3 regions of the Geobacillus sp. Manikaran-105 genome follow, and region 1 is predicted to be linked to each of the others. Evidence: riboswitches for the same ligand, from Rfam matches in the RefSeq annotation. Region 1 holds a riboswitch; each other region holds the start of a gene.
The links. A riboswitch is a leader RNA that binds a small molecule or an ion and turns the genes downstream of it on or off. The one in region 1 is predicted to bind S-adenosylmethionine.
Positions count from the first base shown of each region.

Region 2: it holds a riboswitch for S-adenosylmethionine, as region 1 does, so the genes downstream of both, CV945_RS05690 (methionine biosynthesis PLP-dependent protein) here and CV945_RS10685 (phosphoadenylyl-sulfate reductase) in region 1, are expected to answer to the same signal.
Region 3: it holds a riboswitch for S-adenosylmethionine, as region 1 does, so the genes downstream of both, metK (methionine adenosyltransferase) here and CV945_RS10685 (phosphoadenylyl-sulfate reductase) in region 1, are expected to answer to the same signal.

Region 1 is NZ_PIJG01000032.1:47,733-53,469, reverse strand. It holds gene CV945_RS10695 (low molecular weight protein-tyrosine-phosphatase) at 1-376, opposite strand, end outside; gene CV945_RS10690 (DUF1128 domain-containing protein) at 580-804, shown strand; SAM riboswitch class I at 932-1,038, shown strand; gene CV945_RS10685 (phosphoadenylyl-sulfate reductase) at 1,160-1,867, shown strand; gene CV945_RS10680 (sulfate permease) at 1,883-2,956, shown strand; gene sat (sulfate adenylyltransferase) at 2,988-4,148, shown strand; gene cysC (adenylyl-sulfate kinase) at 4,161-4,772, shown strand; gene cobA (uroporphyrinogen-III C-methyltransferase) at 5,189-5,737, shown strand, end outside.
Region 2 is NZ_PIJG01000012.1:74,947-80,683, forward strand. It holds gene spoVIF (sporulation-specific transcription regulator SpoVIF) at 58-315, shown strand; gene CV945_RS05675 (GNAT family N-acetyltransferase) at 433-867, opposite strand; gene CV945_RS05680 (YjcG family protein) at 864-1,388, opposite strand; gene CV945_RS05685 (alpha/beta hydrolase) at 1,427-2,155, opposite strand; SAM riboswitch class I at 2,348-2,458, shown strand; gene CV945_RS05690 (methionine biosynthesis PLP-dependent protein) at 2,658-3,761, shown strand; gene metC (cystathionine beta-lyase) at 3,765-4,943, shown strand; gene CV945_RS05700 (HD-GYP domain-containing protein) at 4,982-5,737, opposite strand, start outside.
Region 3 is NZ_PIJG01000015.1:42-5,778, reverse strand. It holds gene CV945_RS06355 (tetraprenyl-beta-curcumene synthase family protein) at 51-1,160, opposite strand; gene CV945_RS06350 (gamma carbonic anhydrase) at 1,499-2,041, shown strand; gene metK (methionine adenosyltransferase) at 2,110-3,321, opposite strand; SAM riboswitch class I at 3,451-3,565, opposite strand; gene pckA (phosphoenolpyruvate carboxykinase (ATP)) at 4,034-5,620, shown strand; partial or broken gene CV945_RS06335 (IS982 family transposase) at 5,674-5,737, opposite strand, start outside.

The DNA of each region.
Region 1 (5,737 bases):
GATCCGGCACATCGTCTTTTTCCCGATCCGGGACAAAATCAAGCAGCCGGGCGATCACCGCCGGCGAATTCGGCCCGGCGAGCCGGCGCAAATCGCTCAAATTGGCGGCGTCCATGGCGATGATGTAATCAAATTCCTCCAAGTCGCGGCGCCCGACTTGCCGGGCGCGGATGCCGGAATAGTCAATGTCGTTTTCACTCAAAATCCGCCTTGTCCCCTCATGCGGCGGCTCCCCGACATGCCAGCTGCCCGTTCCCGCTGAATCAACGACAATCTGTCCGTCAAGCCCCCGTTCGTTCACCAAATGACGGAATACCGCTTCCGCCATCGGCGAACGGCAAATGTTGCCGAGGCAAACAAACAACACTTTGACCATCGAAGCAGCCACTCCTTTCCATCCCGTTTTCTTGGCATTAGTTTTCCCTTTTCATCCAAGCGCTTGATAGCCGCTTTCTAGCAGCTCGTGCACATGCACCTATATTTTACCACCTAACGCTGGCGCGGACTATATTGCCTCTCCCCTTTTTCACCGCCGGTGTGGTACAATACATGATAACCTGCCACGAAAGGAGCGAAACCATGGATTTATCGAAACCGTCCGCAGAAAACGTCGAATATATCGTTGAACAGCTGAAGAAAAAATTAAAAGTGCTCAATTTTGATGCGATTAAGCCGGCCCATTTTTCCGAGGCATGGTATGACGAACTGAAAGACATTTACGACATGGTCATGAAGCGTGAAACGTTCAGTCCAAGCGAAATACAGGCCATTGTTGAGGAGCTCGGAAGCCTGCGCAAGCGGTAATCCTCTCCTTCCGTCACCGGATGGAAGCATCGCGAAGCTGCCTATGTATATAAAAAATTCCTATCGAAAAACTAGGATTGACATTAGCGCCAATTGTGTTAAAATTTTAATCAATATAAATTACATACGCTTATCAAGAGCGGGGGAGGGACTGGCCCGATGAACTCCGGCAACCTGCCGCGTTTGGCAAGGTGCTAATTCCAGCAAAATGGGATCCATTTTGGAAGATAAGGCGTCCCTCGTTCTTCCGCTCTTTCCGAAATGGAAGGGGCGTTTTTATCGCCAGGCTGCCCGTTGCCGGATGAATATCCGACTAATTATGTTGATTTTCTTTGTTTTTAAGGAGGGGGAAACGATGCTCACATATGACCAATGGGAAACGGCCGAAAAACCGTCTTTTCCGTCCGATGATGAAACGAAAGGGGCGTTGGCTGTCCTTGCTTGGGCGTACCGCGAATACGGCGATGACATTGTCTATGCGTGCAGTTTCGGCATTGAAGGGATTGTGCTCATTGATTTGATTTCCCAAGTCAAGCCGGATGCGGAAATCGTCTTTTTGGATACAGGGCTGCATTTCCAAGAGACGTACGACACGATCGCGAACGTACAGGAAAAATACCCGTCGCTCCGCATCGTGATGAAACAGCCGCACTTGACGCTGGAGGAGCAGGCTGCACAGTTCGGCGATGAACTATGGAAACGCGATCCGAACAAATGCTGTGAGTTGCGCAAAGTCATTCCGCTGCGGGAAGTCTTGACCGGCGTCACCGCCTGGATTTCCGGCTTGCGCCGCGAACAGTCGCCGACGCGGCGCCATGTCGAGTACATCAATAAAGACGACAAATTCCGCTCCATTAAAGTGTGCCCGCTCATTCATTGGACGTGGAAAGACGTTTGGAATTACGTATATAAACACGGTCTTCCGTACAACGTGCTCCATGACCGGGGCTACCCGAGCATCGGCTGCGCCCCTTGCACAGCGCCGGCATCGGATCCGAACGATTTGCGCTCCGGGCGCTGGGCCGGCCAGGGGAAAACGGAGTGCGGGCTCCATCTCACATAAGGGGAGAACAACGATATGCTCCTTGCCATTGCCTTTATTGTGTCCTTTTTCTTCGCCATGAACATCGGGGCGAGCGGCGCGGCCGCCTCGATGGGTGTCGCGTACGGGTCGGGCGCCATTCCGAAAAAGTCGATGGCCCTCCTTCTTTGCGGCATCGGCGTGTTTCTCGGCAGCCTCGGCGGCGGAGAAGTAGTGAAAACGATCGGGTCGGGCATTATTCCGTCTTCGATCCTCACCGTCAAAATCGTCGTCATCATTTTAACGGCGGCGGCCATTTCACTTTTTGCGGCGAACATCATGGGCATTCCGCTCTCGACGAGCGAGATCACCGTCGGATCAGTCGTCGGCGTTGGCATCGCCTATCAGGCGTTGTACTTTCATAAGCTGCTGTTTATCGTGTCGGTATGGATCGTGATCCCGATCGTCGCCTTTTCGTTTACGCTGGCTGTCGGCAAATGGTTTTTGGCGCTCAAGCGAAAATATCCGCAGCTTGAACAAGGGCGCTGGCAAAAAACATTCATGGCCTTGCTCGTTGTCACCGGCTTTCTCGAGGCGTTTTCCGCCGGCATGAACAATGTGGCCAATGCCGTCGGGCCGCTCGTCGGCGCCGGGCTGATGGCGGTCGGGCCGGCAACTATCTTCGGCGGCTTGTTTGTCGCTGCCGGCGCCCTGTTGCTTGGGCATCGCGTGTTAGAAACAAACGGAAAGAAAATTACAAACTTCTCCCCGTTTGAAGGAAGCGCCATTTCCGGCACGGGAGCCGTGCTCGTCATCATTTCGTCGCTGTTTGGTTTGCCTGTTCCGCTTACGCAGATTACGACATCGGCGATCATCGGCATCGGCACGGCGAAAAGCGGGATGTCGATTTGGCAAAAGCGGATTGTCGTGCAACTGTTGAAAGTGTGGTTTGTTTCGCCAATATTTTCCCTTGTCATTTCGTACAGCCTTGTGAAACTGTTGCTTGACAGCGATGTTTACACGGTGATTGCCATCTTCAGCGTCTGCCTGGCGACGCTTGGCGTCATCAGCTTAAAAAAAACAGTCGCCGAAGAAGAGCGTTCGCTTCATGAACATGGCGGCGGCATTTAATGAACATCTATCAATCTAGGAGGTTATGAACATGAGTTTGAGCATTCCGCATGGCGGCACATTGATCAACCGTTGGAATCCGGATTACCCAATCGATGAAGCAACGAAAACGATCGAGCTGTCCAAAGCCGAACTAAGCGACCTTGAGCTGATCGGCACAGGCGCCTACAGCCCGCTCACCGGGTTTTTAACGAAAGCCGATTACGATGCGGTCGTAGAAACGATGCGCCTCGCTGATGGCACTGTCTGGAGCATTCCGATCACGCTGGCGGTGACGGAAGAAAAAGCGAGTGAACTCGCTGTCGGCGACAAAGCGAAACTCGTTTATGGCGGCGACGTCTACGGCGTCATTGAAATCGCCGATATTTACCGCCCGGATAAAACGAAAGAAGCCAAGCTCGTCTATAAAACCGATGAACTCGCTCACCCGGGCGTGCGCAAGCTGTTTGAAAAACCAGATGTGTACGTCGGCGGAGCGGTTACGCTCGTCAAACGGACCGACAAAGGCCAGTTTGCTCCGTTTTATTTCGATCCGGCCGAAACGCGGAAACGATTTGCCGAACTCGGCTGGAATACCGTCGTCGGCTTCCAAACGCGCAACCCGGTTCACCGCGCCCATGAATACATTCAAAAATGCGCGCTTGAAATCGTGGACGGCTTGTTTTTAAACCCGCTCGTCGGCGAAACGAAAGCGGACGATATTCCGGCCGACATCCGGATGGAAAGCTATCAAGTGCTGCTGGAAAACTATTATCCGAAAGACCGCGTTTTCTTGGGCGTCTTCCAAGCTGCGATGCGCTATGCCGGTCCGCGCGAAGCGATTTTCCATGCCATGGTGCGGAAAAACTTCGGCTGCACGCACTTCATCGTCGGCCGCGACCATGCGGGCGTCGGCAACTATTACGGCACGTATGATGCGCAAAAAATCTTCTCGAACTTTACGGCCGAAGAGCTTGGCATTACACCGCTCTTTTTCGAACACAGCTTTTATTGCACGAAATGCGAAGGCATGGCATCGACGAAAACATGCCCGCACGACGCGCAATATCACGTTGTCCTTTCTGGCACGAAAGTCCGTGAAATGTTGCGCAACGGCCAAGTGCCGCCGAGCACATTCAGCCGTCCGGAAGTGGCCGCCGTTTTGATCAAAGGGCTGCAAGAACGCGAAACGGTCACCCCGTCGACACGCTAAAGGAGGAGCGAGATGAGCACGAATATCGTTTGGCATCATACATCGGTGACAAAAGAAGATCGCCGCCAACGCAACGGCCATCATAGCGCCGTCCTTTGGTTCACGGGGCTGTCCGGCTCCGGCAAATCGACGGTGGCGAACGCCGTCTCCAGACGGCTGTTTGAGCTTGGCATTCAAAATTACGTTCTCGATGGCGACAATATCCGCCACGGGCTCAATAAAGACCTCGGCTTTTCCGCCGCCGATCGGACAGAAAACATCCGCCGCATCGGCGAAGTCGCCAAACTGTTTGTCGACAGCGGCCAGTTCGTGTTAACGGCATTCATTTCGCCGTTTGCCGAAGACCGGGCGCTCGTCCGCCGCTTAGTCGAAGAAGACGAGTTTATCGAAATTTACGTCAATTGCCCGCTTGAAGAATGCGAAAAGCGCGATCCGAAAGGGCTGTATCAAAAAGCGCGCCGCGGGGAAATCCGCGAATTCACCGGCATCGATTCGCCGTATGAAGCGCCGGAAGCGCCGGAGCTGACCATCGAAACGCATCGTTATTCGGTGGACGAATGTGTCGAGCAAGTGCTCGCGTATTTGCGGGAGCGCGGATTCATCCCCGCATCGGAAACCCATTAACGATACCGTGTCTCCCACTCGAAAAAAGAGTGGGAGACGATTTTACAAAGTCGTTTTCATGCCACGGCCAGGCCGTTTACAATGAAATTCAACGGAACACGAGTGTTGATTATCCATTACTTTACTTAAAAACACAGAATCATATGGCTGAACACAAGCTTTTCTGCCTCTTCCCACGAACAAGAACGCCGGCGGGCAAATGTCATTTGCCTGCAAAGCGTTCATTGTTCGAGGAGGGCATGCTGTACGCATGCCCAGTCGGCACGGTAAGCGAACTGCTTGCCGACTACGGCAGAAAAGCTAGGAATAGAGCGATATCAACTGGTTTTTAATGGTTAATCAATACGCCCGTCAACGGAACGTTTGCGCTGCTGCCGGCAGCTGACGGGATCACGACAGAAAGGGCTGAAACAACGATGGGGAAAGTATATTTGGTCGGGGCCGGCCCCGGCGATCCGGAACTCATTACCGTCAAAGGGTTGAAATGCATTCAACAAGCCGACGTCATTTTGTACGACCGCCTCATTAATGAAGACTTGCTGGCGTATGCCAAGACAGACGCTGAACTCATTTTTTGCGGCAAGCTGCCCGGCTACCATGCTATGCAGCAGGAAACGATCAACCGTTCACTCGTTCTGCATGCAAAAAAAGGAAAAACAGTTGTCCGTTTAAAAGGCGGCGATCCGTTTGTGTTCGGGCGCGGCGGTGAAGAGGCGGAAGCGCTCGTTCAGCACGGGATCGAGTTTGAGATCGTCCCTGGCGTCACATCGGCCATCGCGGCGGCCGCTTACGCCGGTATTCCTGTCACCCATCGCGAGTTCAGCTCCAGCGTCGCCTTTGTCACGGGGCATCGCCGCGACGGAACCCGCGAAGACATTAAGTGGGAAAGCCTCGCCAAAGGCATTGATACGATCGCCATTTACATGGGCGTCCACAATTTGCCATACATTTGCGGCCAGCTGATG
Region 2 (5,737 bases), on a different contig from region 1:
TGATGCACGCCGAGGCGGGAGCATCATACGATATAGCAGGGAGAAGGAGGCGGAACGATGGATCAGCAATTTTTTAAAAACATCGAACAGAAAACAGGTGTCAATATGAAAGACGTTTTTGAGCTCGCCAACTCGCTGCAAAACGCCAATTTCAGCGATGAAAAAACGGTGCGCCAAGTGGTGAAGCGGGTGGCGCAAATTGCCAACCGGAAAGTGCCAAAAGAACTTGAGGATCAAATCGTCAAGGCGATCGTCCATAACGGCAAACAAATTGATTTGAACACGATCGCCAATATGTTGAACAACAAAAAGTAAGCAAAAGGGAGCTTGCGTGCGCAAAGCTCCCTTTTGCTCTGCTTGGCTCAGGAGAGCGAAACGATGTTCGATGATCCCAAGCCTTGGATCAGTGTAGACGAGGCTGTTCTATGGCCATCATTCGAGCGATTTCACCATCGTGACATGTGGGATGCCGGCGTCCATAAACACGCCGGATATCGTCTCATAGCCGAGCTTCTTATAAAACGGTTCGGCGTGCGTCTGGGCGTTCAGCTTCACTTTTTTCGCCCCTTTTGTTTTCGCAAGCTGCTCCAACGCCTCCATCACCATCCGGCCGACGCCGCGGCCGCGGTAAGCCGGCAAAACGCAGATGCGCTCCGCTTTGCCAACCCCTTCATCGACCAGGCGAAACCGGCCGGCTGCGATTGCTTGTTCGCCATCGTATAGGACGAGATGGAACGATTCATGTTCAAATACATCGATTTCTTCTTCTTCCGGCACGTTTTGCTCTTCGATGAATACAATCCGACGGACGCGCAACGCGTCTTCATACAACGCGCGGTCTTCCGTTGTTCCAATGGCGACGTTCATTCTCCCGTTTCCTTTCCTCCAACGATAAAGGTTTCATAGACAGTCCATGATCCGTTCTCGAGCTGGTAAAGAAGGTGGAACCGGTCGACCGTCTCTTCAAAATGGACGTTTTGCAGCCGCAGTTGGCTGTAGACGTCAGCGTATTCCGCATTCGGCAAATCGCGGCCGATTGTAATGTGCGGCACGAACACGAATTCCGGCTCCCCGGCAAACAAGCCGCTGTGCAGCTGCTCGTGCAACCGTTCCAGCACTTCGTTTGGCTCGACTTTCAAATAAATGATGTGGCTTGTCGGGTAAAACGAGCTGAATTTCGTCACTTTGATCGGAATCGGCTCCGTTTCCGCTGCGATGCGGCGCAGCTCTTTCGTCATTTCTTTGATTTGCTCCTCATCCGCCTCAAACGGGTATTTCAATGTAATGTGCGGCGGGATGAGGGCGTAATGGCTGTCGTACCGCTTCCGGTACGAGTTGGCGAAGTCTTGAATCCGCTTTGGCGGAAAAATGACAATGCCGTACTTCATTCCGCTTTCCCTCCTTTAGATGGTTCGTTTGCCGTTATTTACAGCGACAAAATGGCCGATACCGCCCGGGGCACATCCGGCTGCCAATACGTCCATGCATGCCCGCCGGCAAATTCATGGTACGTGTAGGGAAACCGCTTTTCGATCAATAAGTCCCGTGCGGCCCGGTTCGGGGTGATAAAATCGCGTACATGGCCGTCCGTCGTTTTGACCGCCATTTCTTCTGCGCCGACGGAATGGTAAAGGGAAAGAAGCGACGGGTCGCGGAACGCGCGGATGCGTTCGAGCACCGAGTCGTCAATGTAAGGAGACTGCATGGCGATTTTTCCAAATGTATGCGGATACAACAGCCCGGCTAGAAGCGAAACGGTTCCTCCCAGCGAATCGCCAATCAGCGCTCGTCCTTTGCCCATTTGATACGTCGGCAGCTCGCGATCCAAAAACGGCGCGAGCTCATGGGCCAAAAAGCGGATATAGGCTTCGTTTTTTCGACCGGCCGGGTGGTATTTCTCGTAGCGGTCGCTGACGTTCCGGTACGGGATGCCGACAACGATCGTTCGGTCGATCGTTCCTTCGTCCATGAGCGTCTCGATCACGGTTTTGATTTTTCCGTACATAAAATAATCCTTGCCGTCTTGCGCGATTAATAAAGAATATTTATGCAACGGAGAAAAATTGCTTGGCAAGTAGACAAGCAACCCGATTTCTTCTTGCAGCTCCCTGCTGTAAAGCGTATAATCGCGCATCGTTCCTGTTGCTGTCGCCATGATCATCCTCCATGAAAGCGCAAGTTCACTTGTTATTGTAACATATTTAGGCAAAAAGATGTTAACGAAGGGCTCGAATTTTTCGTGAACTTGCCGAACATTGGCGCCGGCAAAAAAATGACTTGCAAAAATGGCCGGAATGCGTTACATTTTTTAATAAATTAACAATTAACAAAATTAAATACGCAGCGGTTCTTATCAAGAGAAGCGGAGGGAACTGGCCCAATGAAGCTTCAGCAACCAGCCGCCCGACGGCCAGGTGCTAAATCCAGCGAATTGAGCATTCAATTCGGCAGATAAGAAGAAGCATGACCATGTGCGTATGGAAAAGTCTTCTTCTTAGAAGACTTTTTTTATTTGCTCAAGCGGCTGCTCCCTCAACCGAGAGGCGTCGAGGATCAAGGCCCTCAGCCGCTGCTTGACCAACAGCGGCGCTTCGTTGGGCGTTAAGTGGTTGGCTGTTGATCCATGATGGAATTTTCAACAGAAGGAGAGAGATGAGATGGAGAAACTAGAGACGCTGTTAGCGCAAATTGGCAACCGGAGCGAAACGGTGACGGGGACGGTCAACCCGCCAGTTTATTTTTCCACCGCCTACCGCCATGCCGGCATCGGGGAGTCGACCGGGTTTGACTATATCCGCACCGGCAACCCGACGCGCAAAATCGTCGAAGAAGCGATCGCGAGACTGGAAGGCGGCGACCAAGGCTATGCGTTCAGCTCCGGCATGGCCGCCATTCAGACAGTGCTCGCCTTGTTTGAGAGCGGAGACGAGTTTCTCGTATCGGCCGACCTTTACGGCGGGACGTACCGCCTGTTTGAGCGCGGCTGGCGCAAGTACGGTCTCGGCTTTCATTACGTCGATTTTGCCGATCTTGATGCTGTGGAAGAAAAAATCACGGAAAAAACGAAAGCCATCTTTTTGGAAACGCCGACGAACCCATTGATGCAGGAGGCGGATATTTCGGCGGTCGCCAAGCTCGCCAAACGGCATGGGCTGCTGCTGATCGTCGATAACACGTTTTACACGCCGGTGCTCCAACGCCCGATCGAACAAGGCGCCGATATTGTCATCCACAGCGCCACGAAATATTTAGGCGGCCATAACGACGTGTTGGCTGGCCTTGTCGTCGCCAAGGGCGAGGAGCTCTGTCAACGCCTGGCCGAGTATCAGAACGCCATCGGCGCGGTTTTGTCGCCGTTTGATTCGTGGCTGTTGATTCGCGGGATGAAAACGCTGGCGCTAAGGATGCGCCAGCATGAAGAAAACGCCAAGCGCATCAGCGCCTTTTTGCGCGAACATGAAGATGTTACAGACGTCTTATATCCAGGAAGAGGCGGGATGCTGTCGTTCCGGATTGCCGATGAAAAGTGGGTGAACGGGTTTTTAAAAAGCTTGCGCCTCATTACATTCGCGGAAAGCTTAGGCGGAGTCGAAAGCTTCATCACGTACCCGGCGACGCAGACGCACGCCGACATTCCGGAAGAAATCCGCATCCAAAACGGCGTCTGCAACCGACTGCTCCGCTTCTCGGTCGGCATCGAACATGCGGATGATTTAATCGCCGACTTGGCGCAAGCGTTCAAACACATGAAAGAGGTGTAAGCGATGGAACGGGAATGGTCGTTTTCAACGAAACTGCTCCATAATGAATGGAAAGTCGATCGCGAAACGGGGGCGGTGAGCGTGCCGATCCAGCACGCCTCCACGTTCCATCAGTTCGATTTCGATTCATTCGGCAAATACGACTACAGCCGCTCCGGCAACCCGACGCGCGAGGCGCTTGAGGAAACGATCGCGGCGTTAGAAGGCGGAACGCGCGGGTTTGCGTTCGCTTCTGGCATGGCGGCTATTTCAACGGCGTTTTTGCTTCTCTCAAAAGGCGACCACGTCCTCGTGACCGAAGACGTCTACGGCGGCACGTACCGGATGATTACGGAGGTGCTCGGCCGCTTTGGCATTGAATATACGTTTGTCGATATGACCGATTTAAACGCAGTGGCGGAAAACATCCGGCCGAACACGAAAGTCATTTATATGGAAACGCCGTCCAACCCATTGTTAAAAGTGACCGACATTCAAGGCGTCGTCAAGCTGGCGAAGGCGCATGGCTGTTTGACGTTCTTGGATAATACGTTCATGACGCCGGCGTTGCAGCGGCCGCTTGATCTTGGAGTCGATGTCATCCTTCACAGCGCCACGAAATTTTTAGCCGGCCATAGCGACGTCGTCGCCGGGCTGGCGGTCGTGAAAGACGAGGAATTGGGAAAAGAATTGTACAAACTGCAAAACGCGTTTGGCGCCGTCCTTGGCGTCCAAGATGCGTGGCTTGTGCTGCGGGGATTAAAAACGCTCCACGTTCGGCTGAAGCAGTCGTCCGAATCCGCCCTGGCCATCGCTGAGTATTTGGCGCGCCATCCGAAAGTGGAAGATGTGTATTATCCAGGGCTTTCGCACCACCCAGGCCATGACATCCAGCGCCATCAGGCGGCCGGGTTTGGCGCTGTGCTGTCGTTCCGCCTAGCCGATGAAGAAGCGGCTCGGACGTTCGTCCGAAACGTCCGCCTGCCGGTGTTTGCTGTCAGCCTTGGGGCGGTCGAGTCAATTTTATCGCACCCAGCGAAAATGTCGCATGCGGCGATGCCAAAAGAAGAGAGGCTCCGGCGCGGCATTACCGACGGCTTGTTGCGGCTGAGCGTCGGGCTTGAGGATGTCAACGATTTGATCGCCGATTTCGAGCGGGCGCTGTCGTTTGTGAAAGAGCGGCCGTCAGTTTCAACGCCATAGCAATCAGCCCGCCAAGCCTTCAAAGCTTGGCGGGCGGGTCAAGATGCCGCTGAGGTTGACAACAGCTTCTCCTCTTGTAAGTGTTTCAAAAAGAGGTCGACGAGTTCGCTGTCCCACTGCGTTCCCTTTCCTTTTCTCAAGATGTCCGCCGCTTGACGAATATCCATGCCTTTTCGGTACGGGCGATCGGAAGTCATGGCGTCAAACGCATCGGCCACGGCGATGATTTTGCCAAACAACGGAATCTCGTCGCCTGCTAAGCCATCCGGATATCCCTTGCCATCGATGCGTTCGTGATGGGAGCGAATTCCAGCTAGCAGCGGCTCAATCGGTTCGATTGGCCTAACCTCGCGCAAAATGGCTTCTCCAAGGGCGGGGTGTTTTTTGATCCAGGCAAATTCATCATCGCTTAGCTTTCCCTCTTTAAGCAAAATGGCATCGGGGACGCCGATCTTTCCGATGTCATGCAGCAGAGCGGAACGATACAAGGCATCAAGCTGTTCATTCGGCAGAGAAAGCTGCTTGCCGATCGCCAGCGCGTAGCGGGCCACGCGCAGCGAGTGCCCCGCTGTATAAGGATCGCGGGCGTCAAGCGCCGCTGTCAGGACAGTGATGAAACTGTTGAGCAGCTCTTTGTTCGTTCGATCGCGCCGATGCACAGCATCGATCATATGATTGAATCCGCGAAGCAAATACGCAAATTCGTCCGTATAGACATTGTGAGCGATCAGCTCATACATTTCGTTTTCCGCCCGTTTCATATGACTTAACAGCACACTGACCGGCTCATGGAT
Region 3 (5,737 bases), on a different contig from region 1:
CGATCCGCCGACGAACCACTGCTCTCGCCAGTACAAGCAAACGGCTGCCCTTACGAAAAGGACAGCCGTTTTTGTTGCTCCTGCCAAAAGCGGTACGCTTTTCCGTTCCAATAAAAAAACATCGACGCCGCCCCGCCGGCGCGGACGAGCCGGCGCGCCAGCCGGTGCAGACCGCGTTGCTTTTTCACCTTGGCATCCGACAAATACAACCCAAGAAGCCCTCGGTGAATAAGGCGGTGAAACTGGCCGTGCGGAAGGGCGCCGACATGGCGGTCGGCCTCTTCGATGAAATGGCAAAGCCGCTCAAGCATCACCGTTTCATTCGGATAGTAAAAGCAAAAATTCAAATCGCCGCCGGCTCGATCTTCCTCTTGATCGATCAAATAGTCGAGCAAAATGTGCAGCCCTTGAATGTATGGAAAATAACCGTCGCGCACTTGTCTCGCCATCTCCAGCGGCAGCGATTCGCCAAACGCATAGGCGACGAGACAGAAAATGCCGAGCGTCGAACCGGAGCAGGCGGAAAACTCATACCACTCCATCGGCGGCAAGGCGTCTTTGTATTGCGCGAACCATTTCTCCAACCGCGGCACCCGCTCGCTCGCTTCGACATGTTTATGTACTTGCAAGTCGCAATAATATCCGGCCAACTCATGTAAAAACGGGGCGATCGTCTCATAATGGCGCACCGTCTCGAGCACCTCTTGGCACGTGCGGACGAGCGCCGGCAAATAGCCGCCGTCTTCCTGCTCGCGGCGATGGCGGTAATAGTTCGACGGCTCGGCGCCGATTGTCAACGCGTCCGGCATTGAATCGTGCAAGGCGCGAAAGTCGAGCGGATCAAGCGAGGTGCTGCGGTCGCACAAATTATCCAAATAATCGCTGATCGTCTGGTAAGCCACGATAAAGCGGATGCAATCCTCCATGTTTTCTCCGGCCAAAAGCGCCAAAATGGAGCCGCCTTCGCAATGGAACGTTTTCGACGCGATGCTCGCCAAGGCCTGGCGCCGAAGCTCCGGGTCGGGAATGCGCTCGGCCTGGCGCCGCCAATAGGCAAGCTCGCGGTGGACAAGCGGAAGCACGTCACGATACACCATTTTCATCAAGGAGATGGGGTTTTTCGGAATGTTCAATCGGCTCACCTCAGGTGCAAACACCATGGTCTCGTCTCCTAGCATTTCCATCTTATCGGCAACCAAAATTGTTTCGCGTCTGAACAGCTTGCGATCTCGTCTTCCAGTATTGCCATCAATGCGGCCGGGGCAAACCATAAAAGGGTTGGCGACGGAGTGAAAAAGCCGCTCAACAACGGTTCTTCTCACGTTGAGAAGCTTTGTGAAATCGGATCTTCTTCCCCGATCCCAACCACTCATCGGGCGAAACGAAACGTTTTTCACCAATCCCGATTAGGCGCGCTCGCTTTCGTTGGCGATTTGGACGCAGCGTTGTACAATACATGGTGAACGATCGATTTTGCAACAGAAAGGAACGAACGCCCATGATCTATCCGTACAAAGGAAAAACGCCGCAAATCGCCGCCTCCGCCTTTATCGCCGACTATGTGACGATCACCGGCGATGTCGTGATCGGCGAAGAGACGAGCATTTGGTTCAATACCGTCATCCGCGGCGACGTGGCGCCGACGGTGATCGGCAACCGGGTCAATATCCAAGATAACTCAATTTTGCATCAAAGTCCAAACAATCCGCTTATCATTGAAGACGGGGTGACGGTCGGCCATCAAGTCATTTTGCACAGCGCCATCGTTCGCAAAAACGCGCTCATCGGCATGGGCTCAATCATTTTGGACCGCGCGGAAATCGGGGAAGGCGCGTTTATCGGCGCCGGCAGTTTAGTGCCGCCGGGCAAAAAAATTCCGCCCAACACGCTCGCCCTCGGCCGCCCGGCCAAAGTCGTCCGCGAACTGACGGAAGACGACCTCCGCGAAATGGAGCGCATCCGCCGCGAATATGTGGAAAAAGGGCAATATTACAAAGCGCTGCAGCAAGCCGCGCGTCCTCACGAACAAGAGCTGCCGTAATCCGGCAGCTCTTGTTCTGTTGCGTTTGCCGACGCCTGAAACGACTCGCGCATCCGCGCCGTCCGGCCTTACTTGTTCGCCAGCGCCAGCGCTTGTTCTCTCAGCGTCGTCGCTTTATCAGTGCGCTCCCACGGCAAGTCGATGTCCGTACGCCCGAAATGCCCGTAAGCGGCCGTCTGTTTGTAAATCGGGCGGCGCAGGTCAAGCATTTTGATGATGCCCGCCGGGCGGAGATCGAAGTTGCTGCGCACGACCTCAATCAAAATGTCTTCCGACACTTTGCCGGTGCCGAACGTATCAATGGAAATCGATACCGGACGGGCGACGCCGATCGCGTAGGCGAGCTGCACTTCGCATTTGTCGGCCAGTCCTGCCGCAACGATGTTTTTCGCCACATAGCGGGCCGCATACGCCGCCGAGCGGTCGACTTTCGTCGGGTCTTTGCCCGAGAACGCGCCGCCGCCATGGCGGGCGTAGCCGCCGTACGTGTCGACAATGATTTTCCGCCCCGTCAGCCCAGCATCCCCTTGCGGACCGCCGATGACAAACCGTCCTGTCGGGTTGATGAAATAGTTCGTGTTCTCATCAAGCAGCTCGGCCGGCACGACCGGTTTGATGACATGCTCCTTAATGTCGCGCTCGATTTGCTCTTGCGTAATTTCCGGATGGTGCTGCGCGGACACGACGATCGTATCGACGCGCACCGGTTTGCCGTTTTCATCGTATTCGATCGTCACTTGCGTTTTCCCGTCCGGCCGCAAGTACGGCAAGACGTCCGTTTTACGCACTTCCGCCAATCGACGCGCCAAGCGGTGCGCAAGCGAAATCGGCAGCGGCATCAATTCTTCCGTCTCATTGCAGGCGAACCCAAACATCAATCCTTGGTCGCCGGCGCCGATCGCTTCAATTTCCTCGTCAGTCATCTGACCTTCGCGCGCCTCAAGCGCCCGGTCCACCCCCATCGCAATGTCTGGCGACTGTTCGTCAATCGACGTCAGCACCGCGCACGTATCGGCGTCAAATCCGTATTTGGCGCGCGTGTAGCCGATCTCCCGGACCGTATCGCGGACGATGCGCGGAATGTCCACGTACGTTGATGTTGTGATTTCCCCACTCACGAGCACCAGCCCGGTCGTCACGCTCGTTTCGCAAGCGACACGGGCGTTCGGGTCTTTTTCCAAAATGGCATCCAAAATGGCATCAGAAATTTGGTCGCAAATTTTATCCGGATGTCCTTCTGTCACAGACTCTGACGTAAACAAGCGGCGTTTGGCTGACATTCGGTTTGTTTCCTCCTCTTAACATAATGTGGCGACACGGAACTCATTTCCCTTTTTCCCTTCGCAATATAAAAAACCTTTCCTGTAACGGCTGAGGAAAGGTCATGGCAATCGTATTGCTTCCTTTCACTCTTATCGTTCAAGGACTGCGCCTTGCCACAGGTTAGCACCATTTCACACATGTCCAGTTGTGACGGTTGCTGGGCTTCATCGGGCCTGTCCCTCCACCGGCTCGGGATAAGAGTATCCGTTCAATGAATTATCTTATCGCAATTGAAGGAACAAAGTCAACCGCAGAAGTGAATTTTTTATCATCCCGCTTCCGCGCACGAACCCAAGCAAAGGAGGAATGAGCGCCTTTCCCTTGCCTCCATAAAACAAAGGGAAGCTAAACGCAGCCCCTTTCTTTTGTATAGGAGGGGAGCGCGTCTATATAAACGTGCCGCTTCCGGCTGCATGCTTGAACAAGACGAGGCGGATTTGGCAAACGTATTGCCGATTTGGGTCATCACTGCCTGCTTCCTTAATAGCAAGACAGTAAGACAACCCGGGAACGGCCGCCTCCCGCTTGAAGCACAGGCGGGAGAGCGTGCAAAATCTGAAAAATAGGCAAAATAAGTTCAAAAAAACCCACACAATTAGTATGGACTATTAATAAAAATGTGTTATACTATTTTCAAGAGTGATTACAAAAAGAAGGCAGGTTGTGAACATGGGGATCGCAAACATGACAAATAAGCTGGATGTATTGCTGCAAAAACCGTACGTACATCACCAATTGTCCGTCGCCGAGCTCGTCGAGAAAGTATTGCAGCGGAACGAAGGACGGCTGACCCACACCGGGGCGGTTGCCGTGACAACCGGCAAGTACACGGGGCGGTCGCCGAAAGACAAATACATCGTCGAAGAACCGTCCACGAAGCAAACGATCGACTGGGGAACGGTCAACCAGCCGATGTCTCCGGAAACGTTTGAGAAACTGTACGACAAAGTGCTCGATTATTTAATGAAACAAGATGAACTGTTCGTCTTTAAAGGCTTTGCCGGCGCCGATCCGAAATACCGGCTGCCGATTCAAGTCGTCAACGAATTCGCCTGGCACAACTTGTTCGTCCATCAGCTGTTCATCCGCCCGAGCGCCGAGGAGCTCGCCGCGCACGAGCCGCAATTCACCGTCATTTGCGCGCCGAACTTTAAAGCCGACCCGAAGGTGGACGGGACGCGCTCGGAAGCGTTCATCATCATCTCGTTTGAACGGCGCACCGTGTTGATCGGCGGCACCGAGTATGCCGGCGAAATGAAAAAATCGATTTTCTCGGTCATGAACTATGTGCTGCCGGAACAAGGCATCCTGCCGATGCACTGCTCGGCCAACGTCGGGCAGGAAGGCGACGTCGCCCTCTTTTTCGGCTTGTCGGGAACGGGAAAAACGACGCTCTCGACCGACCCGAACCGCCGCTTGATCGGCGATGACGAACACGGTTGGTCAAGCCGCGGCATTTTCAACATCGAAGGCGGCTGCTATGCGAAATGCATCAACCTATCGCGCGAGAAAGAGCCGCAAATTTTTGACGCCATCGGCTTCGGCGCGGTGCTCGAAAACGTCGTTCTCGATGACGCGACGCGGGTGCCGAATTACGACGACGGCACGCTGACGGAAAACACACGCGCCGCCTACCCGCTTCAGGCGATCCAAAACATCATCGACCCGAGCGTCGCCGGCCATCCGTCCACGATCGTGTTTTTGACAGCCGATGCGTTCGGCGTCCTGCCGCCGATCAGCAAGCTGACGCGTGAACAGGCGATGTACCATTTCTTAAGCGGCTACACAAGCAAACTCGCCGGCACCGAACGCGGCGTCACCGAACCGGAAGCAACGTTCTCAACGTGCTTCGGCGCACCGTTTTTGCCGCGCCCGGCCGTCGAATACGCGGAAATGCTCGGGCAAAAAATCGCCGAACACAACGTCCGCGTCTTTTTGGTCAACACCGGCTGGACAGGGGGGCCGTACGGCGTCGGCAGCCGCATGAAGCTCGCCTACACCCGGGCGATGGTGCAAGCCGCCGTCGAAGGGGAGCTGGACAACGTCGAAACGGTGCAAGACCCGATTTTCGGCCTCGCCATCCCAACCCACGTCCCCGGCGTGCCGGATGACGTCCTGCAGCCGCAAAACACATGGGCTGACAAACAAGCATACGAACAAAAAGCAAAAGAGCTAGCGCAAAAATTCCGCGCCAACTTCCAAAAATTCGCCCACATCGATCCGTCCATCGAAAAACTCGGCGGACCGCTCGTGTAACAAGAACCCGGCCGGACAGGGAACCGTTCCCTGTCCGGCTGTTTTTTATTTCTTTCCTTGTACAGCCTTTTTTGCAAGTCACGGCTAATGAATCCTTTGTCCCCAAAGTTATACGGG